3 regions of the Comamonas trifloxystrobinivorans genome follow, and region 1 is predicted to be linked to each of the others. Evidence: riboswitches for the same ligand, from Rfam matches in the RefSeq annotation. Region 1 holds a riboswitch; each other region holds the start of a gene.
What was found. A riboswitch is a leader RNA that binds a small molecule or an ion and turns the genes downstream of it on or off. The one in region 1 is predicted to bind cobalamin.
Positions count from the first base shown of each region.

Region 2: another riboswitch for cobalamin. It lies ahead of ACFIQF_RS12570 (TonB-dependent receptor domain-containing protein); the one in region 1 lies ahead of ACFIQF_RS00280 (TonB-dependent receptor).
Region 3: another riboswitch for cobalamin. It lies ahead of ACFIQF_RS22460 (nitrite reductase); the one in region 1 lies ahead of ACFIQF_RS00280 (TonB-dependent receptor).

Region 1 is NZ_JBHZGV010000001.1:62,066-72,104, reverse strand. It holds gene ACFIQF_RS00305 (ABC transporter ATP-binding protein) at 1-252, shown strand, start outside; gene cobW (cobalamin biosynthesis protein CobW) at 310-1,371, shown strand; gene cobN (cobaltochelatase subunit CobN) at 1,371-5,192, shown strand; gene ACFIQF_RS00290 (magnesium chelatase ATPase subunit I) at 5,189-6,280, shown strand; gene ACFIQF_RS00285 (vWA domain-containing protein) at 6,280-6,918, shown strand; cobalamin riboswitch at 6,966-7,212, shown strand; gene ACFIQF_RS00280 (TonB-dependent receptor) at 7,349-9,523, shown strand; gene ACFIQF_RS00275 (ABC transporter substrate-binding protein) at 9,541-10,039, shown strand, end outside.
Region 2 is NZ_JBHZGV010000009.1:152,831-162,869, reverse strand. It holds gene ACFIQF_RS12575 (cobyrinic acid a,c-diamide synthase CobB) at 1-715, opposite strand, end outside; gene ACFIQF_RS12570 (TonB-dependent receptor domain-containing protein) at 719-2,620, opposite strand; cobalamin riboswitch at 2,709-2,955, opposite strand; gene ACFIQF_RS12565 (DUF904 domain-containing protein) at 2,991-3,209, shown strand; gene ACFIQF_RS12560 (cell division protein ZapA) at 3,206-3,598, shown strand; gene ACFIQF_RS12555 (sulfite exporter TauE/SafE family protein) at 4,075-4,899, shown strand; gene hemN (oxygen-independent coproporphyrinogen III oxidase) at 4,955-6,337, opposite strand; gene fnr (fumarate/nitrate reduction transcriptional regulator Fnr) at 6,489-7,211, shown strand; gene ACFIQF_RS12540 (universal stress protein) at 7,357-7,800, shown strand; gene ACFIQF_RS12535 (malonate--CoA ligase) at 7,928-9,484, opposite strand; gene ACFIQF_RS12530 (enoyl-CoA hydratase/isomerase family protein) at 9,552-10,039, opposite strand, start outside.
Region 3 is NZ_JBHZGV010000024.1:55,911-65,949, forward strand. It holds gene ACFIQF_RS22415 (hypothetical protein) at 1-7, shown strand, start outside; gene cobF (precorrin-6A synthase (deacetylating)) at 724-1,488, opposite strand; gene cobM (precorrin-4 C(11)-methyltransferase) at 1,488-2,282, opposite strand; gene ACFIQF_RS22430 (cobalamin biosynthesis protein) at 2,279-2,755, opposite strand; gene cbiT (precorrin-6Y C5,15-methyltransferase (decarboxylating) subunit CbiT) at 2,752-3,948, opposite strand; gene ACFIQF_RS22440 (cobalt-precorrin-6A reductase) at 3,947-4,693, shown strand; gene cobJ (precorrin-3B C(17)-methyltransferase) at 4,713-5,474, opposite strand; gene cobI (precorrin-2 C(20)-methyltransferase) at 5,485-6,228, opposite strand; gene ACFIQF_RS22455 (precorrin-8X methylmutase) at 6,239-6,880, opposite strand; gene ACFIQF_RS22460 (nitrite reductase) at 6,864-8,096, opposite strand; cobalamin riboswitch at 8,384-8,628, opposite strand; gene ACFIQF_RS22465 (hypothetical protein) at 8,724-8,954, opposite strand.

The sequences.
Region 1 (10,039 bases):
CAGTGCCGCCAAGGCCGCACTGTAGTGGTGGTGTTGCACGACCTGACCTTGGCCAGCCGCTTTTGCGACCGGGTGCTGCTTTTGCAGCAAGGCCGCGCCGTGGCTTGCGGTGCGCCGCGCCAGGTCCTGAGCGCCCGCAACTTGCAACAGGTTTACCAGGTGCAAGCCATGCACGGCGAGCACGACAACCAGGGCTATGTGTTGCCCTGGGCTTGCGAGCGGGCCGGCAGCGCAGAGAGCCGTGCCTGCTAGGGCGCAGCGACGGTTTCAACGATTTTTTCTCATCCACCCTTTTCACGGAGTATTGCCATGAACAGCCGCCAAAAAATTCCTGCCACCATCGTCACCGGCTTTCTGGGCAGTGGCAAAACCACGCTGCTGCGCCACATTCTGGCCAACGCCAACGGGCGGCGCATTGCGGTCATCGTCAACGAGTTTGGCGAGCTGGGCATTGACGGCGACATTCTGCGCGGCTGTGGCATTGGCTGCGAAGACGAGGCGGGCGAGCAGGCCGGCCAGCTGTACGAGCTGGCCAACGGCTGCGTGTGCTGCACGGTGCAGGAGGAGTTTTACCCGGTGATGCGCGAGCTGATTGAGCGCCGCGACGAGATCGACCACATCCTGATCGAGACCAGCGGACTGGCGCTGCCCAAGCCCCTGGTGCAGGCCTTCAACTGGCCCGAAATCAAGAACGCCTGCACCGTGGATGCGGTGGTGACCGTGGTAGATGTGCCCGCCGCCGCTGCCGGCCAGTTTGCCGCCAACCCGGCTGCTGTGGACGCGCAGCGCAAGCAAGACCCGAACCTGGACCATGAATCGCCACTGCACGAGCTGTTTGAAGACCAGCTGATCTCGGCTGACCTGGTGGTGCTGACCAAGCTGGACGCCGCCAGCGCCGCCGACCGCGCAGCGGTGGAAGCGCTGGTGCGCGAAGACATTCCAGCGCAGGTGAAGATTGTGGCGGCCGACCATGGCCGCATTGATCTGGATGTGGTGCTGGGCTTGTCGAGCGCGTCGGAAGAGAGCATTCATCTGCGCCAAGGCCACCACGAGCACGGCGAAGACCATGAGCACGACGAGCACGACCACGATGCGTTTGATTCCATCGTGGTGGAGATCGGCGCGGTGGAACGCGAGCCTCTGCTGGCCGCGTTGGCGCAACTGGCGGCCGAGCAAGAGATTTACCGCATCAAAGGCTTTGTGGCCTTGCCCGGCAAACCCATGCGCCTGGTGGTGCACGGCGTGGGAAAACGCTTTGACAGCTATTTCGACCGTCCCTGGCGTGCCGACGAAAAACGCGGCACCTACCTGGTCTTCATCGGCCACGATCTGGACGAGACCGCCATCCGCCAGGCCCTGGGAGCGCTGTAATGCACATGCTCGCGGTCCAACCCGGTGGCTTTGTCGATGACGAGGCTTTTGTCGCCAGCCTGGAGCAGACGCCGGCCGCCATCGTGGTGCTGAGCGCGGCCGACACTACGCTGGCCTTGCTGGCGCAGGCCTATGCGCAGTTGCAGGCCGGGCTGGATGGCGAGCAGTTGCCCACGCTGCGGCTGGCCAATCTGATGCATTTGCGCCAGCCCGCATCGGTCGATCTGTATGTGGACGAGGTGTTGCAGCACGCGCAGGTCATCGTGATCGACCATTTGGGCGGCGAGAGCTACTGGCCCTATGGCACCGAGCGCGTGGGCGAGCTGTGCCGGGCGCAGCGCAAGCCGCTGTTGATGTTCTCGGGCGACACCAGCGAAGACCTGAACCTGCTGCAAAAAAGCACGGCCTCGCAAGAGCACTGCCGCCAGCTGTGGCGCTATCTGCGCGAGGGCGGGCTGGCCAACGCACGCGAGTTTGTGCGTTATTTGTGGCAGGCTTTTCTGGGGGGCGAGCAAGCCGCCTTGCCGCCTCGCCCCTTGCCGCTGGCCGCCATTTACCATCCGCTGCACGACGACGCCAGCGTGCAGCACTGGCAGGCGCCCGGCCCTTGGCAGTGGCAGGTTGGCGCGCCGGTGGTGCTGGTGCTGTTTTACAAAGCGCACCTGCAATCGGGCAACACGCAAGTCTTTCAGGTGCTGTGCGAAAAACTGCTGGCCGCCGGCATGAACCCGCTGCCGCTGGCGCTGTTGTCGCTCAAAGACGCCACTTGCCTGGCCACTTTGCACGCGCTGTGCGAGAGCGAAAACGTGGCGCTGATCTTGAACACCACCGCGTTCTCGCAAGCCTCGCTGGACACACCGGGCGACCACGCGCTGGCGGGCGATGTGCCGGTGCTGCAAGTCATTCTCTCGGGCGGCAACCAGGAGGCCTGGCTGGCCGATGCCCACGGCCTGCAGCCCCGCGACATTGCCATGCATGTGGCCATGCCCGAGGTGGATGGCCGCATCATCACGCGCGCCATCAGCTTCAAAGGCCTGGCCTACCGCAGCGAGCTGACGCAATCAGACGTGGTGCAGTACCAGCCGCACCTGGAGCGCTTGGGCTTTGTGGTGGAGCTGGCGCGGCGCTGGTGCGAGCTGCGCCGCAAACCCCATGCCGACAAGCGCCTGGCGCTGGTGCTGGCCAACTACCCCACCAAGGAAGGCCGCATTGGCAATGGCGTGGGGCTGGACACGCCGGCCTCGGTGATCGAGATTTTGCAAGCGCTGCGCCAGCACGGCTATACCTTGGCCGAGATTCCGGCCAACGGCGATGCACTGATGGAGCAACTGCAAAGCGGCATCACCAACGAGCCTGATTCCTGGCAACTGCGCCCGGCCTGGCAAAGCCTGGCGCTGGCCGATTACCAGCAGCACTTTGCCAGCCTGCCGCAGGCCAACCAGCAAGCGGTGTTGCAGCGCTGGGGCGCGCCCGAGCAAGACCCGATGCTGCGCAACGGCCGCTTCATGCTGGCCGGGCTGCGCCTGGGCAATATCTTTGTCGGCATACAGCCGGCACGCGGCTACCACCTGGACGCACTGGCCAGCTACCACGACCCGGATCTGGTGCCGCCGCATTACTACCTGGCCTTCTACCACTGGCTGCGCCAGGGCTGGCAGGCCGATGCGCTGGTGCACGTGGGCAAGCACGGCAACCTGGAATGGCTGCCGGGCAAGAGCGTGGCGCTGGCCGATACCTGCTGGCCCGATCTGGCGCTGGGCCCCATGCCGCACCTGTACCCGTTCATCGTCAACGACCCGGGCGAAGGCACGCAGGCCAAGCGCCGGGCGCAGGCGGTGATTGTCGACCACCTGATGCCGCCTTTGACCCGCGCCGAAAGCTACGGGCCAACCCGCGATCTGGAACGCATGGTGGACGAATACTACGAGGCCGCCACGCTGGACCGCAAGCGCGCACAGCTGCTGCGCAAGCAGATTCTGGAGCACATCGTGCGCCACGATCTGCACCAGGATCTGGGCCTCGCTGCGCCCCGCAGCGAGCAAGAAGAGCAGTTGCTGCTCAACAAGACCGACGCCTATCTGTGCGAGCTGAAAGAGGCGCAGATTCGCGACGGCTTGCATGTCTTTGGCTGCTCGCCGGTGGGCCGCCTGGAGCGCGATACCTTGCTGGCCCTGGCCCGCCACCCGGTGGGCAGCGGCAAAGGCAGCCAGCAAAGCCTGGTGCGAGCGCTGGCGCAAGATCTGGCGCTGGGCGAAGGTTTTGACCCGCTGGACGCCGATTGGGCTGCGCCTTGGCAAGGCGCGCGCCCGGCGTTGCTGGCGCAGGTGGATGCATCGCCATGGCGCAACACCGGCGATACCCGCGAGCGGCTGGAGCTGCTGGCGCTGCAGTTGCTGCAAGCGCCAGAACAGGCGCTGCCACTGCTGGCCTTGCACAACGCCGCCATGGACAACACGCAGGCCGTGCTGCAACGCGTGGAGCAAGACCTGCGCCCGCGCCTGAGCGCTTGCGGCCCGCAAGAGCTGTTGCAGCTGCTGCGCGGTTTGGACGGGCGCTTTGTGCCTGCGGGCCCGAGCGGCGCGCCCAGCCGGGGCCGGCCCGATGTGTTGCCCACCGGGCGCAATTTCTTCTCGGTCGACACCCGCGCCGTGCCCACGCAAACCAGCTGGACGCTGGGCTGGAAATCGGCGCAGCTGCTGGTAGAGAAATACGCGCAAGAGCAGGGCGAGTACCCGGTGTCGCTGGGCTTGTCGGTCTGGGGCACGGCCACCATGCGCACCGGCGGCGACGATATTGCGCAGGCTTTTGCGCTGCTGGGCGTGCGGCCCACTTGGGCTGATGGCAGCTGGCGCGTGAGTGATTTCGAGGTGCTGCCGCTGGCTGTGCTGGGCAGGCCACGGGTCGATGTGACTTTGCGCGTGTCCGGCTTTTTCCGCGACGCTTTCAGCAACGTGATCCGCTTGTTCGACGCTGCCGTGCAAAAGGTGGCAGCGCTGGAGGAAGAAAGCGAAGCCGACAACCCGGTGCGCGCCCGCGTGCTGCGCGAGGCCGAGCAATTGCAGCAGCAAGGCATGGAGGCGGGCGATGCGCGCCTGCACGCCGGCATGCGGGTGTTTGGCGCCAAGCCCGGCAGTTACGGCGCGGGTTTGCAAGGCTTGATCGACGGCCGCAACTGGGAGAACGACGCCGATCTGGCCAGCGCCTACCGCAACTGGGGCGCCTACGCCTACGGCCAAAACCTGGAAGGCATGGCCGTGCCCGAGACCTTTGTGCGGCGCCTGTCCAAGCTGCAATTGGTGGTGCACAACCAGGACAACCGCGAGCACGACCTGCTCGATTCGGACGACTACTACCAGTTCCAAGGCGGCATGGCGGCCGCGGTGCGGCACTTCAGCGGCCAGCAACCGGCGCTGTATTTTGGCGACCACAGCAACCCGCAAGCGCCGCGCATGCGCACTTTGCAAGAAGAGATCAGCCGCGTGCTGCGCTCGCGCGTGACCAACCCCAAATGGATAGATGGCGTGAAGCGCCACGGCTACAAAGGCGCGTTTGAGATTGCGGCCACGGTGGATTATTTGTTCGCCTTCGACGCCACGGCCCAGGTGGTGCGCGACGACCAATACGCCCGCGTGACCGATGCTTTTGTGGCCGATGCCGATACCCGCCAATTCATGCAACAACACAACCCGCAGGCTTTTCACGGCCTGTGCGAGCGCTTGCTTGAAGCGGTGCAGCGCGGCCTGTGGCAAGAGCCGGGCGATTACCCCGAGCTGCTGGAGCAGCACCTGTTGCAAACCGAACAGCTGTTGGAGGCCCGATGACAGCAAACACCACAAACTACCCTTTTTGCGCCATTGAAGGCCAGCCCGCCTTGCAGCTGGCGCTGCTGCTGCTGGCGGTAGACCCGCTGCTGGGAGGTCTGCTGATCGAGGGGCCACGCGGCACGGCCAAATCTACCAGCGCCCGCGCCTTGGCCGATTTGCTGCCCAGCGGCCAGTGGGTGAACCTGCCGCTGGGCACCAGCGAAGAGCAGTTGCAAGGCTCGCTGGACTTGCAGGCCGCGCTGCAAGATGCGGCCATCAGCTTCAAACCCGGCCTGCTGGCGCAGGCGCACCAGGGCATTTTGTATGTGGACGAGGTGAACCTGCTGCCCGACCGCCTGGTGGACCTGCTGCTGGACGTGAGCGCCAGCGGCATTAACCGCGTGGAGCGCGACGGCGTATCGCACCAGCACGCGGCGCGCATTGCGCTGGTGGGCACCATGAACCCGGAAGAAGGCCAATTGCGGCCGCAGTTGCTGGACCGCTTTGGCATGTACGTGCGCCTGCCGAATGTGCCCGATGTGGCCACGCGCAAACGCATTGTGCTGGCACGCATGGCTTTTGACGCCGATCCGCAAGCTTTTTGCCAGCGCCATGCAGAGCAACAAAACGCATTGGCTGCGCAGTTGCTGGCCGCCCGCGCCAATTTGGAAAACGTGGCCTGGCCGGACGCCGTGCACGACGCGGTTGCCGAGCTGTGCCAACAAGCCGGCGTGGAAGGCGTGCGTGCGGATTTGGTGATGCTGCGCGCTGCACGCGCTAGCGCGGCTTTGGCCGGGCGCACGCAAGTGAACTTGGCCGATGTGCAGCAAGTGGCCGAGCTGGCTTTGGCGCACCGCCGCAGCGCGGATGCGCAAGCTCCAAAGCCAACGCCTGCGGGCGATACGCAACAAGCCGAACCACCGAGCAACCCGCCACCGAGCGAGCCACCGCCCAGCCAAAACAACGGCCAAGGCGATGCACACGCCGATGATGCAACAGCGTCTGGAAGCCAAGGCGGTGATGCTTGGGGCGGCATGGCCGCGCCGCAAGCCAGCGCCATCCACAGCGTGCCCGGTTGGAGGCCGGGCCTGCCAAAAAAAGCCTGATGCGCGCCAGCCAGGACGGCCGGGCCCAGCTGGGGCGCGCCAGCAATACCAGCGGCGCAGGCCGCGCCCAAACGCCGGCGCGCCAACGGCTGGACTGGCCGCAGACCTTGGCCGCCAAAGGCGCGCAGCCGCTGGCGTTGGAGCACCTGCGCTACCGGCCGCAGGCATCGGGCGCCAAGCTGGTGCACTGTGTATTGCTGGACCAATCGTCTTCCATGCTGCGCGGCCAAAAGCTGGCGCTGGCCAAAGGCTATTTGCAGGCGCTGGCCGAACAGGCTTACCGCAGCCGCGACAGCCTGTGCGTGATCGGCTTCAGCGGCACGGGCGCGCAGCTGCTGCACCGCAGCTTCAAGGCACAGGCGTTCAACGCGGGTTGGATTGAGCCGATCAGCGGCGGTGGTGGCACGCCCTTGGAAAGCGCGTTGGCCTTGCTGGACGAGAGCCTGCGCACCATGCGCAAGCAAGCGCCGCTGCACGCCTGCCTGTGGCTGCTGAGCGATGGCCGCTTTGCCAGCTTGCCGCCGCGGCCGCAGCAGGCCGATCAAATTACGGTGATCGATTTCGATACGCAGTGGCTGCAGCTGCAGCGCTGCCCAAAACTGGCGCAGGAATGGGGGGCCGAGCTGATCCGCGCCTGAGTTTGGCGGCCACGCGCCTGGCCAACTGTTAAACTCGGCATGCTTTTTTTGAAAGCCTATCCACAGGTGCTTGCTACGGCAAGTGAAACGGGAACAAGGTGCCGGCGCTATGCCGCAAGCCTTGGCTGCCCCCGCAACGGTAGGCAGGAGCCGCATTTCTCGGGCCCTTAGGGGCCCAGCCACTGAACCAGTCGTTTGCCCTTGCGGGCGGCGCGGTTTGGGAAGGCGAAATGCTGGTGGGGTAACGCGCCCCGACCTGCAAGCCCGGAGACCGGCCTGTGTCTAGCCGTGGCGTGCCCTTTGGGGCGCGCTCTCCCAACTGTCTGCGGGGTGTGGACGGGCGGTCTTGCGCTCGTCCCTGGTTTCGTTTTTCGCAGGCAGGGTCGGGCGCAGAGCAGCCCCCACATCAGGCAGTTTGACTCCTGATCTCATGAACGCTGCTTTCTCTCCCTCTTTCCGTTTGCGCCCGGTCGCCCGGCTGTTTTTGGCTGCGCGCAAACGCACTCGCCCAACCACCAATTCATTCACGCGCCAGCTCAGCCGCCTGTGCTGCGCCAGCCCTTTGCTGGGTATGCCAGCGCTGGCTTTGGCCGAAGTCACTTTGCCCGAGGTGCTGGTGACCAGCGACGCGCCCGAGCGCAACAGCCTGGCGCTGCCTGCTACCTCGGGCAGCAAGCTCAACATCAGCGTGCAAGATCTGCCCGCCAGCCTGAGCACCGTCACTGCCACGCAGTTGGAAGAGCGCGCTGATTACGCCGTGGTGGGCTCGGTGGTGCGCACCGTGGGGCTGAGCGCCAACAGCCAGCCCGGCAATGGCGGCCTGGCTTTTTCCAGCCGGGGTTTTGCCGGCGTCAACTCGGTAGGCGTGGCCGAAGACGGCCTGGTGCAGGGCGTGGCCGCCGGCACCGTGGCTTACCCCAACAGCAGCTGGGGCTACGAGCGCTTTGATGTGCTGCGTGGCCCGGCCTCTCTCATGTACGGCAGCGGCACCATGGGCGCCACCATCAACGCGGTGCGCAAACAGCCCAGCCGCGAGCGCAGCACCGAGGTGCTGCTGGGCGCGGGCTCGCACGGCAGCCTGCGCTCTGGCCTGGGCACGACGGGCGCGCTGAGCGACAGCCTGAGCTACCGGCTCGACGTGTACGGCGAGCGCAGCGACGGCCAACGCCAGCTGGGCAACAGCGACAGCAAAAAACTCATGAGCGCCATCCGCTGGCAAGCCAGCAGCGATTTGCGCGTGGATCTGACGGCCGACGTGAGCGACCAGAAGCCCGAGCGCTACTTTGGCTCGCCCGTGGTGGACGGCAAGATTGTCCGCAGCTTGCGCGACCGCAACTTCAACTTTCTCGACAGCGATGTGCACTACCAGGACGAGCGCTACAAGATCAAGGCCGAGTGGACGCCGCAAGCCGGCGTGCTGCTGCGCAACGAGGTGTACCACCTGAAGGCCGACCGCCATTGGAAGAACATCGAGGCCTATGCCTACGACCCGCGCGCTGGCGTGATGAACCGCTCGGACTACTTGGAGATTGGCCACGACCTGGAGCAAACCGGCAACCGTCTGGGTGCGGTTTTGCAGGCCGGTGCGCACGAGCTGGCGCTGGGCTGGGATGTGTCTGAGGCCAAATTCACGAGCAGCAGCAATTCGCCTTACAGCGGCCAATCGCAAGTGCCGGTGCTCGGCGGCAGCAACGGTTACTGGAGCAGCGCCGACCCGTATTTGCCGCGCATGTCCTCGCGCATCAAGCAACATGCTTTCTACCTGGAAGACGCCTGGAAGCTGAGCGCCGATTGGCTGCTGCTGGCCGGTGTGCGCCGCGATCTCTACGATTTTGACCGGCGCGATCTGCTCAGCCAAAGCGGCTTTGACAAAAAGCTGGGCGGCACCTCGGCCCGCCTGGGCCTGACGCGGCGCCTGGGCGAGCACACCAGCGTGTATGCGCAGGCCAGCACCGGCCACGATCCGGTCACCAGCTTGCTGTCACTGAGCCAATCGCAAAGCGGCTTTACGCTCAGCAAGGGGCGCCAGCTGGAAGTGGGTATCAAGCAGCAGCTGGCCGACGGCCGGGGCGAGTGGACGCTGGCGCTTTTCGACATTCGCAAGAACGACATCATCACGCGCAACCCGGACCGGCCGGCCGAATCGGTGCAGGGCGGCAAGCAGTCGTCCAAAGGCGTGGAGCTGGCTGCCGTGTGGGACGCCAACCCCGCCTGGCGCCTGGAAGGCAATCTGGCCTATACCGACGCCCAGTTTGACCGCTTGCTCGAAGGCGCCAGCGGCCTGGACCGCGCGGGCAACCGGCCGGCCAATGTGCCGCGCATCACCGCCAACGCCTGGGCACATTACAAGCGCGGCGACTGGCGTGCGTCGCTCGGCCTGCGCCATGTGGGCGACCGTTACAGCGACAACGCGAACAGCTCGCGCCTGTCTTCGTACACCGTGGCAGATGCGGTGCTGGCCTGGAACCTGAACCGCTCCACCACGCTGAGTCTGGTAGGCCGCAACCTGACGGACAAGCTCTACGCCAGCGCCGCCTACAGCCGCAGCCAGTGGTTGCTGGGCACAGGCCGCAGCTGGGAGCTGACGGCGCATGTGCGCTTTTGAGGCCGGGGGCTGAAACCATGCAGGTGAGAAACAGCTTTCGCAGTGTTGGCGTGCTGGGCGCGTTGGCCGCCGCCCTGTGCTTGGCCGCTTGCGGGCAGCGGGCCGACGAGGCCAACGCCAAGCCGCCCACGCAGGTGGCGGCCTTGGTGCCAGCGCAGCCACGCGCTGCGGTGGATGTGGATGTGTGCGGCCAGTCGCAGCGCTACCAGGCCGTGCCGCAGCGGGCGGTGACGCACGACGTCAACATCACCGAAATGTTTCTCTACCTGGGCCTGGGCGACAAGCTGGTGGGCTACTCCGGCATTCAGGCGCAAAAGGAGATCAGCCCGCAGGCCAAGCCCTGGCTGGAGAAAGTGCCCAACCTGTCGCCACAAGGCATGGGCTTGGAGGCAATTTTGGATGCCCGCGCCGATTTTGTTTTTGCCGGCTGGAGCTACGGCTTCCGCCCCGGTGGCGTGACGCCCGAGCTGCTGGCCAGCCACGGCGTGGCCTCGTATGTGATCAGCGAATCTTGCG
Region 2 (10,039 bases), on a different contig from region 1:
CTTGCCATTCAGACCAAGGCAGTTGGCCCAACGGGGTTTGCGCCAGCACATCGGCAGCGGCGTCTAGGCGCTGCATGGCATCGGGCAGCTCGTGCGCCGCGATCAGGCCCAGGTGGCGCTCTGGCAGCAGGTTGGCGCGTGGCGCACTGCCTTCGCGCTGCACCTGCTGCATGGCGCCCAGCCACAGAGCCGGGTCGCGCAGGCCTTCGCGCAGCAAGTTGCCGTGGTGGGCGCTGGCCACGCGGTTGGCCAGCACGCCAGCCAACTGCAAACCGGGGTCAAAATGCTGCAAGCCATAAGCGATGGCACCGAAGGTACCGGCCATGGCCGCCGCGTCGATAACGACGATGGCCGCCACGCCCAACGCCTTGGCCAGCTCGGCGGCGCTGTTGGCACCGTCGAACAAGCCCATCACGCCTTCGATCAGCAGCACATCGTTGTGTTGCGCGGCCTGGTGCAGGCGTGCGCGCACATCGGCATCGCCGTTCATCCAGCGGTCCAGCGCGTGTACCGGCTGGCCGCTGGCCAACCGGTGCCATTGCGGATCGAGAAAATCCGGCCCGCATTTGAACACCTGCACGCGCCGCCCGGCGCGGGCATGCAACCGCGCCAAGGCAGCGGTGACCGTGGTTTTGCCTTGCCCGGAGGCCGGCGCTGCCACCAGCAGCGCCACGCAACGAACAGCTGCGGCAGAGGAATGCACTGCTTCAGTCACGGCTTATTGCGGCATCCACTTGATGCCGGCGTAGAAGCTGCGGCCTTCGTTGGCGTAGGTGCGCGCGGTTTCGTACTTCTTGTCGGTCAGGTTGTTGATGCGGGCGATAAAGCTGAAATCCTTGGCGATCTGCGTTGCGGCCGACAGATTGAACAAGGTGTAGCCACCCAGCACATTGGTGTTGGCTGCGTTGTCAAAACGCTTGGCCGTGGCCTGCATGTCAGCCCCCAGATCCCAGCCAGCCAAGCGCGTATCCACGCCCAGCGAGGCAAAGCGCTTGGCGCGGCGTGCCAGCAGCTTGTCGGTATCGCGGTCGCGCGGGTTCTGGAAATCGACCGAGCCGCGCAGGTTGAACTGGCCCAGCTTGGTGGTGCCGGCCAAGGTGATGCCTTCGAGGCGCGCGCGGCCCACATTGCTGTAGCAGCCGCCATAAGGGCCGGAGTTGCCAGCGCAAGTGCCCGTGCTGCTGACCCAGTTGATCAGCTCGGTGACGTTGTTGCGGTAGACGGTGGCCGAGAAGCTGTTGCTGCCTTGCGCCCAGCGCAGGCCCAGTTCGGCGTTCTTGCTTTCTTCGGGCTTGAGCGACGGATCGCCATACATGCTGAAGCGCTGGTACAGCGTAGGCGCGCGGAAAGCCGTGCCCACCGTGGCGGTGGCGCGCCAGTTGGGCGCAAACTCGTAGCCGTAAGCCGCGCTGCCCGTGGTTTTGCCACCGAATTCGCTGTCGTCATCACGGCGCAGGTTCAGTTGCACGGTGTGCGCACCGCTGTGCAGGCCGTAGCCCAGCGCCAGCGCGTTCTGGCTGCGGTCGCGGTTGATGTCGCCGTTGACCAGCGTGTCTTCGCGGCGCTCCAGCGCAGCCGTCAGTGTGTGCACGCCATAGCGCCACTCGTTCTGGAACAGGTAGTTGTGCAGGCGCGTATCGGTTTCGTAGGGCGAGGGGCGGGTTTCGTAGTAGTCGCGCGACTGGGTGAACTGCAGCTTGGTGCTGTAGTTGTCGGTCCATTGCGACTGCCAGTTCAGGCCCAGCGCATACATTTTGTTGATGCTGCGGTCGTCTTGCTGGCTGGTGTCGTAGCCGGAATTCATATCGCTGGCCAGCATGGTCGCTTCCAGACGCTGCTGCTTGTTGATCTGGTAGCCCAGGCGGGCATTGATGGCGTTGTTGCGGTAGCCATCTTTGTCGGGATTGGCGGTGGCCGTGTTGCGGGCATTGAAGCCGTCGGACTGCGCGCGGTTCAGGCCCAGCGAGTAATCCCAAGCACCTGCGCCGCCCGAGATGCCGGCCTCGGCCGTGTAGGTACCACGGTTGCCCACGCCAAAACCGACGTAGGGCTTGGGTGCGCCTTCGCCTTTTTTGGTGAAAATCTGCACCACGCCGCCCATGGCGTCCGAGCCATACACGGCAGCGGCCGGGCCGCGCAAGACTTCCACGCGCTCAATCAGCGCCAAGGGCAGCGACTGCCAGGAGGCACCGCCGGTGGATTGCGAATCCAGGCGCACGCCGTCTACATACACCGCCGTGAAGCGCGATTCCGCACCGCGGATGAAAACGCTAGTGGCCGCGCCCGGGCCGCCGTTGCGGGTGATCTGGATGCCGGGCACGCGCGCCAGCACATCGGCGATGGCGCCCGGCCCTTGGCGCTGCAGGGTTTTGTCGTCGATGATCGACATGTCGGCCGTCAAATCCGACAGCGGCTGCTCAATGCGGTTGGCGGTTACCACCATTTCCTGCAAGGTTTTACCCTCTGTTGCATCCGCGCTGGCGGCCTCTTGGGCCTGGGCGCCGGCAGCGGCCAGCAAGGCGGCAGCCAGGGCTACGCGCCGGGGCGAGAAAGACAGGGTGGACAAGGCAACAGCGGACTCAGGCGCAGACAGGCGCACCAGCGGCAAGTGGGATTTCATGGGAATCTCAGGCGATAACTACCCCGCGCCAGCCTCCCCGCCGGCAAATGGGGAAAAACAGAAGCGGCACGCCTGTCAGGCAGACGCACCGCAGTCCTCAGCGTTGGCCGGTATCCGGGCTGACGATGTCACAGCGCGCGCCTTCCCAAACACTTGTTCAAGGTATTCAGTGGCAATATTGCGGCTGCAGATGGCGTACAGCCATCGATCGCTTACCGTTGCGGGGGCAGCGCAGGTTGGGCATGGCTTGTAGGGCACAAGCGAACTCCCCTGCTTCCCGTTGAACTGCCAGGGTGTGAACCACCGTGGCGAGCACCAACGGGTACAATTTTATCGTCTTTACTGTTGCGCAATCAAAAACTGTCTCTCTATGGTCACTACGCCTTCTTTGGACCTGATGTTGGAACGGGTGGAAGCCTTGCTGACCCGCCACGAACAACTACAACGCGCGCACGCCGAACTGCAAGAGCAGATGGCCTCCCTCACCCAGGAACGCGACTCCCTGCAATCGCGCCTGACAGCCGCCCGCTCGCGCGTGGACGCGCTGATCGAACGCCTGCCCAAGACTTTTGACCAGGACGAATCATGAAGCAGCTTGAAGTACACATCATGCAGCAAAGCTATATGCTGGGCTGCCCCGAAGGCCAGGAAGAGCGCCTGCTGGCAGCGGTCAAGCAGGTGGACGACGCCATGTGCGGCATCCGCGACAGCGGCAAGATCCGCGGCCGCGAGCGCATTGCCGTGCTGGCCGCGTTGAACATGGCTTTTGACCTGCTCGACCTGAAAACCCAGAACACCGAGCTGAACCAGCAAGCCGAACAGGCCCGCAGCGAAGCGGCGGCACAGCCCGCTGCCGCCAGCGGCCAGGCATCGCTGAACTGGGACGAGCCGCGCCTGCAAGCTATCATGCAGCGCCTCGACGCAGCCACCAGCGACACGGCTGCGGCCGCAACCGCCAACGCCACCGCCGCCTCCTGAGGCACTCAATCCCCACGCATGGGCAGCGGTTGCAACACAGATTGCCGCCCATTGCAAGGATTTGGCAAAAAACCAGCAGCCAGCGCTTTCCCATCAAGCACTGGCTGCTACTATTTTTGCCCCAGTTTCGGACATTGAATTGGCATTTTGGGCCGGCAACCAGGCCCCAGCCGGTACAATGGAAGCGTTCGCAGCCCTGCCGGACTTTATAGTTCCTTGAACCAATGCTCTACGAGCACGGGCTTGGTACATCACCTGTTGAGCGTGATCGTCTCGCGTCAGATGAACCCAACGACAGGTTGCCCTCGCCCACCTGAACCCCCGGTTCAGGATGACGGTCCGGTGGATCCGCTGCGAACACCTCATTTGGGGCGGCCGCCCTCCAGCGCTGCCACCCGTCAGCTTCTCCTCTCCGCTGCGGCGGGGCTTTCAGGCCACCTGAGTCAGGTGGCCTTTTTCCTGCGCGAACGCCCACCATGACCGATCCTCTCGTATTGCTCCCGCTCTCGTGCTTGGGCCTGATCACCGGTTTTCTGGCAGGTTTGCTCGGCATTGGCGGCGGCATGGTGCTGGTGCCTTTCATGACCTACATCCTGGGCACGCAGGCGGTGGCGCCAGAGCTGGCGATCAAGATGGCGATTGCCACCTCGATGGCCACCATCATGTTCACCTCGGTCTCCAGCGTGCGCGCCCACCACAAGCGCGGCGCCGTGCGCTGGGACATCGTCAAACGCCTCGCGCCCGGCATTGTGCTGGGTGGGCTGGTGGCTAGCCTGGGCATTTTTGCTTTGCTCAAAGGCACTTACCTGGGTTTGTTTTTTGGCCTGTTTGTCGGCTACTCGGCGTTGCGCATGTTCCGCAAGTCGAGCGCGCCAAGCAGCACCCGCACCATGCCTGGTACCGGCGGCCAACTGGCGGCTGGCAGCGTGATCGGAGGCTTATCTGGATTGGTGGGAGCCGGCGGCGCTTTTATCAGCGTGCCTTTCATGACCTGGTGCAACGTGCCCATCCACAACGCAGTGGCCACCAGCGCTGCGCTGGGCTTCCCGATTGCGGTGACGAACGTGATCGGCTTCATGCTGGCCGGCCTGCATGCGCAAAACCTGCCACCACATTCGCTGGGCTATATCTGGCTGCCGGGCCTGGTGGCCGTAGCCGTTTGCAGCGTGCTGACGGCACCACTGGGCGCCAAGGCGGCGCACCAGCTGCCCGTGGCGCAACTCAAGAAAATCTTTGGCGGCATTTTGCTGTGCCTGGCCATGTACATGCTGTACAAAAGCCTGGCGGCACTTTCTGCCTGAAGCGTAACGGGTGCTGAGCCGCAGCCCATGCGGCCCACCACCCGCGCTGACTCGTTCAGATGATTTTGGAAAAACGGGCCCGCGTGCGGTCGGCTTGCAGATACTTGTCAAACACCATGGCCACGCCGCGCACAAAGTACCAGCCCAGCTCGGTCACATTGATCGCCTCTGGCGTGATCTCGACCAGGCCCTGCTCCACCAAGGGCTGCAGTTGCTCCAGCTCAGCGGCAAAGTACTGGCGAAAATCGACCAGCCATGATTGCTCGACCGACTCCAGCACCACCGTGCCCTGGCACATCAGGCTCATGATCACGCAGCGGCGCAGCATGTCGTCCCGGCCCAGCGCCAAGCCGCGCACCACGGGGATCTGGCCTTGGTCGATCAGGTCGTAATACTCTTCCAGCGTTTTGGCGTTCTGGCTGTAGGTGGCACCGATTTTGCCAATGGCCGACACGCCCAGCGCCATCAGATCGCAATCGGGTTGCGTGCTGTAGCCCTGAAAGTTGCGGTGCAGGCGCCCTTGGCGCTTGGCCACGGCCAGCCCATCGCCAGGCAAAGCAAAATGGTCCATGCCCACATAGACATAGCCCGCCGCCTGCAGACTCTCCAAAGCCATCGCCAACATGGACAGCTTGTCGACCGGGTTGGGCAGCTCCTGCACAGCAATGCGGCGCTGGGGCTTGAAGCGCTCGGGCAAATGTGCATAGGCGTACAGCGCAATGCGATCGGGGCGCAGCAGACAGACTTGCTCCATGGTGCGGGCAAAACTGGCCGGTGTTTGCTGCGGCAGGCCGTAGATCAAATCGATATTGATGGACTCAAAGCCGATGGCGCGCGCCTGCGCCACCAAATCAAACACCTGCTCGGCGGGCTGCTCTCGGTGCACGGCTTTTTGCACCTGCGGGTCAAAATCCTGCACGCCAAAGCTCAAACGGTTAAAGCCCACACTGTAGAGATGGCGGAGTCGCGCCGGCGTCACTGTTCTGGGATCGACCTCTATAGAGTATTCGCCCCCCGGCTGCAGCTGAAAGCGTGCACGCACCATTTCCATCAGGCGTGTGAGTGCTTCATCACTCAGGAAGGTTGGCGAGCCGCCACCCAGATGCAACTGGCTGACAGGCTGATTGCTGCGGCAATGCGCCAACTGCAAATCGAGTTCGCGCTCCAGATAGTCCAGGTATTCGTCGGCGCGCTCGGGGTGCTTGGTGATAATCTTGTTGCAAGCGCAGTAGTAGCACAGCGACTCGCAAAACGGTATGTGCACATACAGCGACAACGGCACCAAACGGCTACCCAAACCAGCACTGCGCTGCTCCAGCGCTCGTCGGTAGCCATCCGCATCAAAGGCTTCAACAAAGCGGTCTGCGGTAGGATACGAAGTGTAACGCGGGCCGGATACATCGAACCGGCGCAGCAAGTCGGGGGTCAAGGCCATCATGATCTCTCTTCTTTTAGAAGCTGCAATGTGCCGCAAGCGGACGCCCATGTCCTTGACTTATGTCAAGGATCATTTTTACGCCTCCGTACACAATGAGGCTAAGTGTGGAACCTTTGTTTCTACACAATTTTTTGTAACCGGATATTGACACATGACACCCAACGCGATCAAAGTGGCCTGCTCCAACTGCAATCTGCGCGAGTTGTGCATGCCCGTCGGCCTTTCATCCGATCAAATGGATCGTATTGACGAGCTTGTTGCCACCCGCCGCAGAATCAAACGAGGAACCGCCCTGTTCCGCAATGGCGAGGCTTTCAACTCGCTCTATGCGATCCGCACCGGTTTTTTCAAAACCACCATCGCCACCGAAGATGGTCGTGACCAGGTCACCGGCTTCCAGATGGCGGGCGAGATCATCGGGCTGGATGGCATCGTCAACGACCGCCATTCCTGCGACGCGATTGCGCTGGAAGATGCGGAAGTCTGCGTCATGCCCTATTCCACGCTCGAAGAGCTCTCGCGCGAAGTCAACGCGCTGCAGCACCACGTGCACAAGGTGATGAGCCGCGAGATCGTGCGCGAGCACGGCGTCATGCTGCTGCTGGGCAGCATGCGTGCAGAAGAGCGCCTGGCCGCCTTCCTGCTGAACCTGGTGCAGCGCCTGCACACGCGCGGCTTCTCGCAGTCCGAGCTGATCCTGCGCATGACGCGCGAAGAGATCGGCAGCTACCTGGGCCTGAAGCTCGAAACCGTCAGCCGCACTTTCTCGAAGTTCGCCGAAGAAGCCATCATCGAAGTCAAGCAGCGCCACGTCCGTATTCTGGATACGGACAAACTCCATGCGCTGGTTAACAACCAGCACTGCGGCGTGTAATCACAGCGCCAAAACACCTGCATCAGTGCTGATTTGGCGCAAAGTCTGGTAGTTATGCATGCGCTAAGGTGATCGGCTCGCTGCAACCAGTGCTCGCCAACTTTTCCCGGCGGGTGCTCTAGCCCACACCAAAAAGGAGCTGCTGATGTACCACCATATTCTGCTTGCCACCGACGGATCGGAACTGTCCAACAAAGCGGTGCAACACGCACTGGCACTGGCCAAACTGGGCAAGACGCAAGTCACCGCCGTCAATATTTCGCCCAACTATCCGCGCAGCTATTTTGAAGGCAGCACGAATGCTGATCCGGCCGAGATCGCCCGGGTGCAAAAAGGCTGGCTGGATTCGGCGCAGGCCGTGGTCGACAAAGTGGTGGCCGAAGGCGCCAGCGCGGGTGTGCCCGTCAAGGCCCTGGTGGTGCAGTCCGATCTGGTGGCCGAGTCGCTGCTCCGAGTGGCCGACAGCGAGAAGTGCGATCTGATCGTCATGGCCTCGCACGGCTACAAAGGCCTCAAGCGCCTGCTGCTAGGCAGCGAAACCCAGCATGTGCTGACGCACGCCAAGGTGCCAGTGCTGGTACTGCGTTGATCGCATAAGCACAATTACAGGCCCACGCGCCCAACCCCCCAAAAAAAGAGAAGGCTCCCGGCCTTCTCTTTTTTGCGTCCATGGACACCATTGCAGCCGCCAGCTGGGCTGACGGCTGTGGCCGGATTCAGGCCTTGAACAGATCCTGGTACTGCGCGCGCAGCAGGTTTTTCTGCACCTTGCCCATGGTGTTGCGAGGCAGCTCGGCCACCACAAAGCAGCGCTTGGGGATTTTGAAATTGGCCAGCTGGTTTTTCAGCGTGCTGATGATGCCGTCCGCATCCGGGCTCTGGCCGGGTTTGGCAATCACCACGGCCACGCCGACTTCACCAAAATCCGGGTGTGGCACGCCTACCAGCGCACTTTCGGCCACGCCGGGCAGCTCGTTGATATAGCCTTCGATCTCGGCCGGATAGACGTTGTAGCCGCCCGAGATGATCAGGTCTTTGCTGCGGCCGACAATCGTCACATAGCCGCGCTCGTCGAGCTTACCCACGTCGCCGGTCTTGAACCAGCCATCGGCGGTGAACTCTTCGGCCGTTTTCTCCGGCATGCGCCAGTAGCCGCTGAACACGTTGGGCCCTTGCACCTGGATATTGCCAATCTCACCCACCGGCAAAGCCTGGCCATCGTCGCCATGCACACGTACGCCCACGCCGGGCAGCGGAAAGCCGACGGTGCCACCGCGGCGCTCGTCCTGGTGGTTGTAACGGCTGTCGGCGCGGTAAGGGTTGGAGACCAGCATGATGGTTTCGCTCATGCCGTAGCGCTCCAAAATCGTGTGGCCGGTGCGGGTTTGCCACTCGCGGAAAGTCTCGATCAGCAGCGGCGCCGAGCCCGAGATGAACAAGCGCATGTGCTTGGTGCTCTCTTTGCTGAGTGCCGGCTCCGCCAGCATGCGCACATACAAGGTGGGCACGCCCATGAAAACCGTGGCGCGCGCCATGGCCGCGATCACCGCCTTGGGCTCGAACTTGGCGAACCAGAGCATCTTGCTGCCGTTGAGCAGTGCAGCGTGAATGGCAACGAACAGGCCGTGCACGTGGAAGATCGGGAGCGCATGGATGAGCACATCGCCTTTTTCCCAGCCCCAATAGTCTTTCAGCATCACCGCATTGCTCAGCAGGTTGCCGTGGCTGAGCATCGCGCCTTTGCTGCGGCCCGTGGTGCCGCTGGTGTAGAGAATGGCCGCCATGTCATCTGCGGTTTTAACGGCTGGCTCGTGCTCCTCGGCACAGTGCACCGCACGCTCCAACAAGGTGCCGCTGCGGTCTTCGCCCAGTGTGAAAACGCTTCGCGTGCCGCACTGGAAAGCAATTTTCGAGACCCAGCCAAAGTTTTGCGGCGAGCACACCACCACGGCCGGCTCGGCGTTGGTGATGAAGTATTCGATTTCAGCGCTTTGGTAGGCCGTGTTCAGGGGCAGGAACACATAGCCGGCGCGCAAGGTGGCCAGGTACAGCGCCATGGCTTCGACCGATTTTTCCACCTGCACCGCCACTCGGCTGCCGCTCGGGATCTTCAGACTGTCCAGCAGGTTGGCGATGCGGGCGCTCATGCGCTCCAGATCGCGCCAACTGTAGTTCAGCGGCTCGCCGCTGGGGGAGGTGGTTTCGACCGCCACCTCGTCCAGATTGCTGGGGAATGCGTCGCGCAGTGCGCAAAACAAATTGTGATTTTTCATGCTTGTCTTCTTGCTTGGTGGTGTTGTACGCGGCTGTGCTCACCGCTTTCAAAATAAAAATCAGCCCTCAAAATTGCGCCGGGCGCTTGGCGATAAAGGCGGCAATGCCTTCACGGTGTTCGGCCGAATCGGCGTACGCATAGGGCTGCGCCAATGCGGGTGCCGCTATATCGCCAGCCGCCAAGGCGCGCAGGGTTTGTTTGTTGAGCCGAGCCGCCTGCGGCGCCAGCCGTGCAATGCGCTGCGCGGTTTCATCCACATGCTCAGCAAGCGCCTCAGCACTTTGGCAGCGGCTGAGAAAACCGCTGGCCAGCATGTCGGCAGCGCCAAACACTGCGGCTTCCAACAGCATTTGCCGCGCCTTCAGGCTGCCGATCTGGCTGGCCACCAACGCAGCTTCTTTGGGTGCCATCGGAAAACCGAGCTTGGCAATGGGCGCACCAAATTTGGCGTTGTCGGCTGCAACGCGGATGTCGCAGCAGCTGGCGATCTCCACGCCTGCGCCCATACATGCACCACGGATGGCGGCCACTATCGGCACATCGCACTGCAGCA
Region 3 (10,039 bases), on a different contig from region 1:
CGCCTGAGCAAAAGGCGCTGCACACGCCCTGCGCAGCGCCCGTTACAGCCGCAAAACACTGCCACTGCGCACGGTTCGCCCTGTGCAGTTTTTCATTTGCATTGCTCGCCTTGCCGCCTGCAATGCCCATGCAATGGGATAGCACTGTTGATTTGGCGGTTTGCAAAAGCGCGCCCCAGGGCTGCCAACGCGGCAGAAATCGATGTTATGGCATGGCGCGTTGCGCCGTGAGTGGATGGCAGCGCCACGCATATACCGAGATCAGTGAGCGCAGCTCTCGCGGGCTGTTGGCTGTTCAGGATGTCCCTCCCCACCCTTTCAGCCAGCGCCTGCGATCGGAGTAAACGGCGGCGGTTTGGCTGCCGCAGGACAGCCAAACTTCGTGAACTGACTTGCGGCATCTGTTCGAACGGAGCGCCTTGGCGCGCAGTAAGTTATGCCGCACGCCGCCGTTTGCTTCGAGCGCAGGTTGCCCCGATTGCCCCGCTTCGCGGGGCGGTCGGGGACGCTGGATGTAGGGCACATTTCTTTGCTGACTTTCTTCTGGGCCGGCACACCGGACGTGCAGCAAGAAAGTCAGTCGCCCGCCGGGGCGAAATCCCGGCTTCTGCGCGAAGCGCAGACCTCCTTGTAGAGACAACAGTGGCTCGCCGCCACGCGTCCGCCGCAAGCCCCGGTCAGCAGCTGCAAGCAATCAAAACCTGCCCCGCTGACTCAGCCCAGTCAGCCCCCTTTCCGCAACAAATAAATATCCATGATCCACCCATGCCGCTCCCGCGCCGCTTGCCGCGCTTGCACAATCCCCGGCGCCAGCTGCGCCAAAGGCCCGTGCATCAGCAACTGCTGCGGCATGCCCAGGTAGGCGCCCCAGTAGATGGTGGCGCCCGGCTCTTGCGCTACTTGCTGGAAGGAGCATTGCCCGTCAAGCATGACGACGAGCGTGTCCACACCTGGCGGCCAGCCTGTGTCGCGCAGCTGGCGACCGGTGGTTACCAGGAATGGCTCGCCAATACCGTTGAGCGCAATGCCGTGAGCGCTGCACAGCACTTGCATGGAGGTGATGCCGGGCACCACACGCACTTGCTCTTGCGCCAAACCCAGGCGGGCGGCAATGCGCAAGGTGCTGTCGTAAAGCGCCGGGTCGCCCCACACCAGCAGCGCAACGCGCTGGGGGCGCGTAGCAACCGCAGGGCCATGGGCGCGCAAACAGGTCTGCCAGCGCTGGGCAATGGCGTCGTGCCATTCGTCGACTTGCTGGTCGTAATCGGCGCCTTGCTGGCGGCGCAGCGGCATGTCGAAATGGGCAATGCGGTTGGCTGGCACCTGCAATTGCGCCAGCAAGGCCAGGCGCACCTGGGCCAGCTCGGCTTTGTTGTCTTCTTTGTGCGGCAAAAGCACCAGGTCTGCCGAGGCAATAGCGCGCTCGGCCTCGCGCGTGAGGTGCTCGGGGTTGCCGGTGCCTATGCCGATCAGCAGCAGCTCCAGCATCACAGGCCTTCCGTCCCGGCCGGGAAGCGCGGCTCGGCGCCACGTGGGCGGTAGCGGCGGTCGTAATCGTCGGCGTACAAGCGGCTTTGGCCGAAGTTGTCTTGGTTGAGCGTGCGCCCCACCAAGATCAAGGCGCTGCGTTGCAGCGCATTGCTTTGCGCGGTGCTGGCCAGTTCGCCAACGGTGGTGCGCAGCACCAGCTCATCCGGCCAAGAGGCCCGCCACACCACGGCGGCAGGGCAATCTGCACCGTAGTAGCCGAGCAGCTCTTGCTGCACTTGTTCGGCCACATGCACGGAAAGGTGGATGGCCAACACTGCACCAGTGGCGGCAAATGCGGCCAGGGTTTCGCCATCAGGCATGCTGGAGGCGCGGCCCGAGGTGCGGGTGAGCACGACCGATTGGCAAGCGCCCGGCAAGGTGAGCTCGGCCTCCAAGGCGGCAGCGGCTGCGCTGAACGATGGCACGCCGGGCGTCACGGTGTACGGCACCTGGTGCTCGCGCAGAATGCGCAGCTGCTCGCCCATGGCCGACCAGATGCTCAAGTCGCCCGAGTGCAGGCGCGCCACATCGTGCCCGCGGGCATGGGCGGCCAGCATCTCCTGCGCAATGTCTTGCAGCGACAGCGGCGCGGTGTTGACCAGATGCACGCCCGGCGGGCAATGCGCCAGCAGCTCTGGCGGCACCAGCGAGCCCGCGTACAAACACACCGGGCTGGCAGCGAGCAGATCGCGCCCGCGCACGGTAATGAGGTCGGCAGCGCCAGGGCCAGCGCCGATGAAGTGGATGGTCACGATGGAACTCCTGATGTCAAAGTTGGTGTGGGCGGCAAGCCTGCGGGCGCAAGCACTGCTACGGCCAGCGTGGCACGCCGGTCGGCCGACACAATGCGCGGCAAAGCCCAATGGATAGCTTGCGGGCCAGCCAAGCGGCACGCAGCGCACCAGGCCAGGGCTTCGCACACGCTGCCCGTGCCAAAGCGCTGCAGCAGCCGCGAGGATTGGTGTGGCGTGGCCGCGTGGTTGATCTCAGCCTCGGCTATCTGCAAGCATTCCGCCTGCGGCACAGCAGAAGCCTGCCAAGCCAGCAGCGCTTGCCAAGCCGGTGTTTGCATGCGGCTTGGCAGCACCGCAAACGTGATTGGCGCAGGCCCGGCGCCCAAGCCAGCCACGGCGCTGCAAGCCTGCGCCCAGCAACTGGCAAACGAGGCGCGCTCGGCCGCAGCACGCAAACCCCAGCCAACGAGCCAGCGCGTGTGCGGGCTCATGCTGCGCTCCAAACCCACTGCACCACGGGCCTTGCGGCCTGCCAGGCATGCAGCTTGCCCAGCGGCACAGCCTCGCTCCATTGCAGTTGCTGCAAGCGGCCGCCATGGGCACCATGCAGTTGCGCCAGCAAGACCTGCGTCTCCAGCGTTACCGCATTTACCACCAAGCGCCAAGGCGCTTTAAGCCTTGCGCAAAGCACGGTAAACAGCGCTTGGTCAAAACCACCGCCGACAAAAACGGCTTGCGGCTCGCCTGGCAATTGGGGCAGCAAGGTGCGCGAATCGCCCTGCACTACCTGCATGGGCAAAGCAAATTGGCGGGCGTTGTGCTCAATATTGGCAACACGCGCAGCATGCTGCTCCACGCAAACGGCGCGGCCACCAGCCAGACACCATTCCACCGATACCGAGCCAGAGCCCGCGCCCAGATCCCACAGCAGCTCGCCCTGGCGCGGTGCCAGCGCGGCCAGCGTCATGGCCCGCACGGCGTCTTTGGTGATCTGGCCGTCGTGCGCAAAAGTGGCTGTGCTGCGCCCCGGCACGCGCACAAAACCAGCGCCGCCACGCGCCTCAAAGGCAGCGGCAACCGGTGCTGCTGCGGGATCGTCCGCCAGCAAAGATAAGAGCTCGCTCGCCAACGCTGAGCGCAAAACGCGGTCTGGCCCGCCAGCATGCGACACCAGCCACAGTGGGCTTTCTCCCCAACCGGCGGCGCACAGCCACTGCGCCAACTCAGCCGCAGCAGCGCCGTCGCGCAGCAAGCAGATAAAACGCTCGCCAGGCGCCAACAAAGGCGCAAGCGTTTGCAAAGGCCGGGCGTGCAGGCCCAGGCAGTGCGTCTGCTCTTGCGACCAGCCCAGCTCGCCAGCGACCCAGGCAAAGGTGGAAGGCGCCGGGTGGTTGCGCCATTCGCCCACTTGCAGATGGCGCGCCAGCGATGCACCAGCGCCAAAGTGGAACGGATCGCCCGAAGCCAGCACCGCCACCAAGGCCTGCCCGCGCAGCGCCAGCACCGGCCCCACATCGAAAGGCACAGGCCAGGCACGGCCGCGCTCGCCCACGCCGGCCAGGGCCAGATGACGCGGGCTGCCGAACACCAAGCTGGCATGATCGAGGTCTCGGCGCGCGGCTGCGCTCAAACCGTCCAATCCGGACGGATGCATGCCGATGATTGAAAGCCACGGATTGGCCATGACCCATGTTCTCCTGTTAGGGGGCACTTTTGATGCCCATGTTTTGTCTACGCGCCTGCACGCTGCGGGCGTGCCAGCTGTTTATTCCTACGCTGGCGCCACGCAAACCCGGCGCACGCCAGCGCTGCCCACCCGTGTGGGTGGCTTTGGCGGCGTGGCCGGCCTGGTGCAGTACTTGCGCGAGAACCGCATCAGCCATGTGATAGACGCCACGCACCCGTTTGCCGCGCAGATGAGCAGCCACGCCATCGAGGCCTGCGCCGCGCTGGGTGTGCCGCTGCTGGCCATGGAGCGCCCCGCCTGGCAAGCGCAGGCTGGCGACCGCTGGACGACCGTGGCCGACATGCCAGCCGCTGCCAGTGCCTTGCCGCAAGACGGCAGCACCGTGTTCCTTGCCATCGGGCGCAAGCAGTTGGCGGCTTTTGCCCCCTGCGCTGGCGGCCATCACTTTGTGCTGCGCGTGGTTGATGCGCCGGAAGAACCCTTTCCGCTGCCCGCCGCGAATTGCGAGCTGGTCATAGCGCGTGGCCCATTTCAGCTGGCGGACGAGCTGACCCTGCTGCGCCAGCACCGGGTCAGCCGCATCGTCAGCAAAAACGCTGGCGGGCCGGATACCTACGCCAAGATCGAAGCCGCACGCCAGTTGGGCCTGCCCGTGGTAATGGTGGAGCGCCCGCGCCTGCCCGCCCGAACGCTGTGTGAAACGCCCGACGAGGCGATGCAGTGGCTGGCCGCCACGGTGTAACGCCGGAGTACTGGCGAGCTTATTCGGCATAACTGCGCGGCGTGTAAACATGCCGGCCCACTTGCCGCGTGTAGCGGTTGCCCACAATCACCAGGGTGCGCATGTCGGCCATGTCGGCCTGCACCTGCTCCAGCCGGAGTACTTGAAAACTTTCGTCCGGGCGGCTGACATTGCGCGCCAAGCAAACCAGGCGCTGCGGCTCACATTCCTCTTGCAGCACTCGCAAAGCCCGCTCAAAACCTTGCGGCCGGTTTTTGGATGCGGGGTTGTAAAAAGCCATTGCAAAATCCGCCTGCGCTGCCAGGCGGATGCGGCGCTCGATCACGCTCGCCGGCTTGAGGTTGTCGGAGAGGTTGATGGTGCAAAAGTCATGCCCCAGCGGTGCGCCCAAACGCGCGGCCGCCGCCAGCATGGCGGTGATGCCGGGCAGCACTTGCACGTCAACAGCGGCCCAGCGCGCCTGCTCCTCGGGCGTAGCGTGGTCCAGCACCTCAAACACGGCGCTGGCCATGGCAAACACGCCTGGGTCGCCAGACGACAGCATCAACACCTGCCGGCCTTGTGCGGCCGTGTTGAGTGCGGCACGGGCGCGGTCCAGCTCTTCGCGGTTGTCGCTGGCATGCAGCTGCAAATGCTCCAGCCCGGACAAGCGGGCGATATAGGGAAAGTAGCCAAACGCATCGCTGGCGTTGGCAATGGCGGCGCGCACTTGTGGCGTTACCAGCTCGTCTGCGCCGGGGCCCAGGCCCACGACGCTCAGGCATGCTTGTTGTGTTGGCATGGTGGCGTTCTCACATGTCGTTGGCCGGGCGCCGGCCGTGGCCATGCACGATGACGATGGCGAAATACGGGCAGCGCTCAGGCGCGTCGCGCAGCGGCATGACTTGCTGGTCCGCCATGGTGCCGTTGACCACCAGCCAGCCGTTGTCCAACTTGCCATGCTCGGCCAGCAGCGCCCGGATGCGGCCCAGGTGCCGCCCCACTTTCATGAAAACCAGCGCATCGGAGCGCGCCACATGCAGGCGCAGTTGCTCGTCGGGCAAGGTGGCGGGCAAGACGCTCATCACATCGTCGCCCCAGGTCATGGGAATGCCGGTGGCATGCCAGCAACCGACCATGCCCGGTATGCCGGGCAGCACCTCCACCGGCACCTCGCCCGCCTGGCGCAAACGCACAAACAAGTGCATGAAAGAGCCGTAAAAAAACGGATCGCCCTCGCACAGCACCACCACTTGCTCGGTGCGTGCCAGCTCGGTGAGGCGCACTTGCCACTGCGCGTAGAAAGCCGACAACTGCGCGATGTAGCGCGGGTCGTCGTGCGGGATTTCAGTGGTCAGCGGGTACTCCATTGGGTATTCGGTGACCTCGGCATGCAGCATGCCATTGACCAGTTGCCGCGCCTTGCCCGGGTGGCCGCGCTTGCGGAAAAACGCCACATGGCGCGCATTGCGCAGCAGCCGGTCGGCCTTGACGCTGATGAGGTCTGGATCGCCCGGCCCGAGGCCGACGCAGATGATGTTGCCTAGGTTCGTCATCGCCACCCCCTCACTCTGCCGCGCTGGCCAGCGCATTGACAGCCGCCACGGTGATGGCCGAGCCACCCAGCCGCCCTTCAACAATGACATACGGCACGCCGCCCCAGGCGCGCAAGGCGTCCTTGGATTCGGCCGCGCCGACAAAGCCCACCGGGCAGCCGATGATGGCCACCGGGCGCGGACAAGCCGGGTCTTGCAGCATGTTCAGCAAGTGGAACAAGGCCGTGGGCGCATTGCCAATGGCCACCAACGCGCCAGCCAGATGCTCGCGCCACAGCTCCAGCGCCGCCGCGCTGCGGGTGTTGCCCATGTCGGCAGCGAGCGCCGGCACATGCGGGTCTTGCAAGGTGCAGATGATGGCGTTTTGCGCCGGTAAACGCGCGCGGGTAATGCCTTCGCTCACCATGCGCGCATCGCACAAAATCGGCGCGCCGCGCTGCAATGCGGCCTCCGCTGCCTCGGCAAAATCGGGCGAAAAATGGATGTGCTGCGCCAGCTCCACCATGCCGGCGGCGTGGATCATGCGGCAGGCCACGCGCTCTTGCAAAGGCGAGAAGCGCTGCAGATCCGCCTCGCTGCGGATGATGGAAAAAGACTGCCGGTAGATGGCAGCGCCACTGGTTTCGTAGCTGTGCTTAAGCGTGGAGGTCATGGATCAGTTGTTGTATTTGTTGGGGCGCGGCGCGCAACGCATCAGGTATGAGGCAGACGGGCGGCGCAGCATGGCTGCTGTTGGAGCGGAGAAAAAGCTGGACCGAAGCGCCCTGCAAGACAGCGCTGATTTCTGCCGTTGCATCGGCAGCGAGCGCACAGCGCTTGGCGCAGCCGCTGACATGCAAATGGCTGCCTGCGGGAACATGCGGCGCCAGTTCCATAGCCAGCGCCTGCGCCGGAATATGCGCTTGCGCACAGCGCGGCGCGCCCGTGCAGGCCGAAACGCGCAAGCGCACGTCGTCGGCTTCGGTAATCCAGTACTGCGGGTCTTGAAAAGCCTGGCCCAGCGCCGCATCCACCCACAACGACCGCCAAGGCGTAACGCGCAATGGTGCGCTTTCGGGCAGATGCTGCAGCACCGCCAACATGGCATGCGCATTGACGCGGCCCAGTGACGCGCCAATCAACACGCCATCGGCAGGCAATGAAACAGGCCTTGCAAGCGCGCTGGCCGCCGCAGCTACCTCACGGTGTATTTGCGTGTTGCGCGGGTAATGCGCAATCAAACTGCGCAGCCGCGTTGGCGCCGGCTGGTGTTGCATGCGCTGCTGCGCAAACCAGCGGGCCAGCTGTATGGCGGTGCTGACAGCGTCTTCTGCACACTCAAACGGCAGCCATTCCAAAGCGCCGCTGGCACAGAGCGCGTAACGCCCATCGGGCTCCAGCCACAGCCGAATGTCGGCACCCGTGTTTTTGAGCCGCTGCTGCCCGTCATCCACCAGCAAACCAAACTTGCTGGGCAGCGGCGCCAGGCCCAAGCGCTGCAAAGCTGCCGGGCTGAGCTGTTGCTGCACCGCTGCCGAGAGCTGCAACGCCAGCGCATGCGTTGCATCGCCCGGCCGGTAAAACGGCGTGCAGTGCACGGGTGGCGCCAGATCAGCATCCGCCTGCGCAGGCACCAGCCCGGCCGCCACCAGCGCGGCCCGCAAACTGCCCAGCCCGGCTTCGGCCACGCCACGCAATTGCACATTGCCCAGGCGCGTAAGCTCCAACTGCGAGTCGCCATGCGCCACCGCCAACTCAGCCAACACGCGCCATTGCGCCGCAGTAATGGCCGCACACGGCGGACGCGCGCGCACCAGCCAGCCGTCTTGCGCCTGCATGGGTTGCCAGGCGGTGGGGCACCAGCCTTGAACGCTGAAGGATGGGTTCATGGTTGGGCTGCGCAGATGAAGCCCAACGCGCAAGCCGCGTTGCGAAACCCGGCCAGCCGCAGCATGCAAAAAGCACAATAACCACGCTCACGCCTTAGCGTAAAGCACTCAGAAGATAGAGACAGAAGCTCTCGCGCCATGCAGCACCCACAGTCGCTGCGGCCACCACCCGGGCCGCATGAACAAAATGTGCAGAAGGAGAGATAGAAATCTGGACGAGACAAAGACCGGCAGCCGCTGCCCGCAATGCGGACGTGGCTGCCCATCAGGTCACATGCACTCCCGCTGCGCCTTGAAAACACCAGGCCGGTCTCCGGACTCTCAGAGTTCAGCGGGCTTTTGCCAGCTGTGTTTGCTACGCGCCTTCCCGCTTTCGCAGTGGCTGCCCGGCTGTGCGCCTGGGCTTGCGTGCAACGTCTCTGATTACCGTTGCGGGTGCAGTGCAGGCATTGCAGCCTTCTGTGTAAAGGCCACGCACCTGCTTCCCGTTTCACTTCGCAGCGCAGAACGCGCCTGGAAGCACCTGTTGTGGGAGTGGATTCTACGCCGGGTTTGGCACCCGGCCCAAAGATCGTGATGCGGGTGTGGCTTGCCCGAGCTTTGGCGCAATGCGGCGCCAGCAGAGAGTCAGTCGCGCAAGGGCAAAGCGCCTACCAGGCGGCCTGCCAACAAGGGGTAAGCCGTTTCATGCACCAGCTCCAGCTGGTCGATGCGCCAGGTTTGTTGCCAGGCCGACAAGGCGCTACAGGCTTGCACCAGCGGCTGCCAAGGCAGCGCCTCGCGGTAGCGAAACAGCGTGATGTGCTGGATTTGCGGCCGGTTGCGATCGGGGAAACGGCTGGCAGCGTAACCGTCCATATCGTCACGCAAACGCTCCAGCGCCGTTATGGTTATTGCCTTGGCGGCAAAGCGCCAGATGGTAGTCAGCGGGTAGAGGCGAACGCGTAGCGGTGAGCGTTCGTTTTCTCTGCGAGGAGGTCTGCGCTTCGCGCAGATGCCGGGATGTGCGCCCGGCGGCGCAGTCACTTTCATTGCGCCGCCAATGAAAGTAACCAAAGCAAGGCGGCCCCTGCTGCCTGCGTCCCTTTGAATTTCGCTTTGGCGAAATTCAAGAGGGCAACCTGCGAGTGCTCGGGCGTGGCCTGCACCGTGAAACTCACTGCGAGCCAAAGGCTCTCCGTTCAAACAGACACGGTGAGTCAGAGCACGAAGCAGTTGCACTCTGCGGTGCAACTGCCAGCCCACGCCCTGTGCTCCTCGGCGCATGCAAAAGGGGTGGGAGCGGGATAGCTTCGTGGAAGAACGAAGGTGGTTAACGATGGCTGGCAGTTTTTCTCCCTCTCCCTCGGGAGAGAGCTGGGGCGTACACCGCCCAAATGCAGACCGCATGCCAACGGTAAGGCAGTACCACCCTCACCCCTAGCCGGGCGCCCCCACCCTCTCCCGCCAGCGGGAGAGGGAGTGAAACGGCGCAGCTCTCGCAGGCCGTTGGATGTTCCGGCTGTTGGCTGTTGGCTGTTGGCTGTCCCCCACCCCTTTCAGCCAGCGCCTGCGATCGGAGCAAACGGCGGCGGTTTGGCTGCCGCAGGACAGCCAAACTTCGTGCTCTGACTTGCGGCATCTGTTCGAACGGAGCGCCTTGGCGCGCAGTAAGTTATGCCGCACGCCGCCGTTTGCTTCGAGCGCAGGTTGCCGCGAAAGATTCGCTCCGCGAAGCTTTCGGGGACGCTGGATGTAGGGCACGTTTCTTTGCCTCCTTTCTTGCCGTGCAGCAAGAAAGAAGGTCGCCCGCCGGGGCGAGACCCGGCCAGCAGCTGCATGCAATGCCCACCAACGCCAATTGAAAAACGAGCCTCCAGGCATCTGCGCGAAGCGCAGACCTCCCTTGTATCGTTAAAGCGTTCGGGAATGGCCCGATCAGGGCTGGCGTATGCAGGGAACTC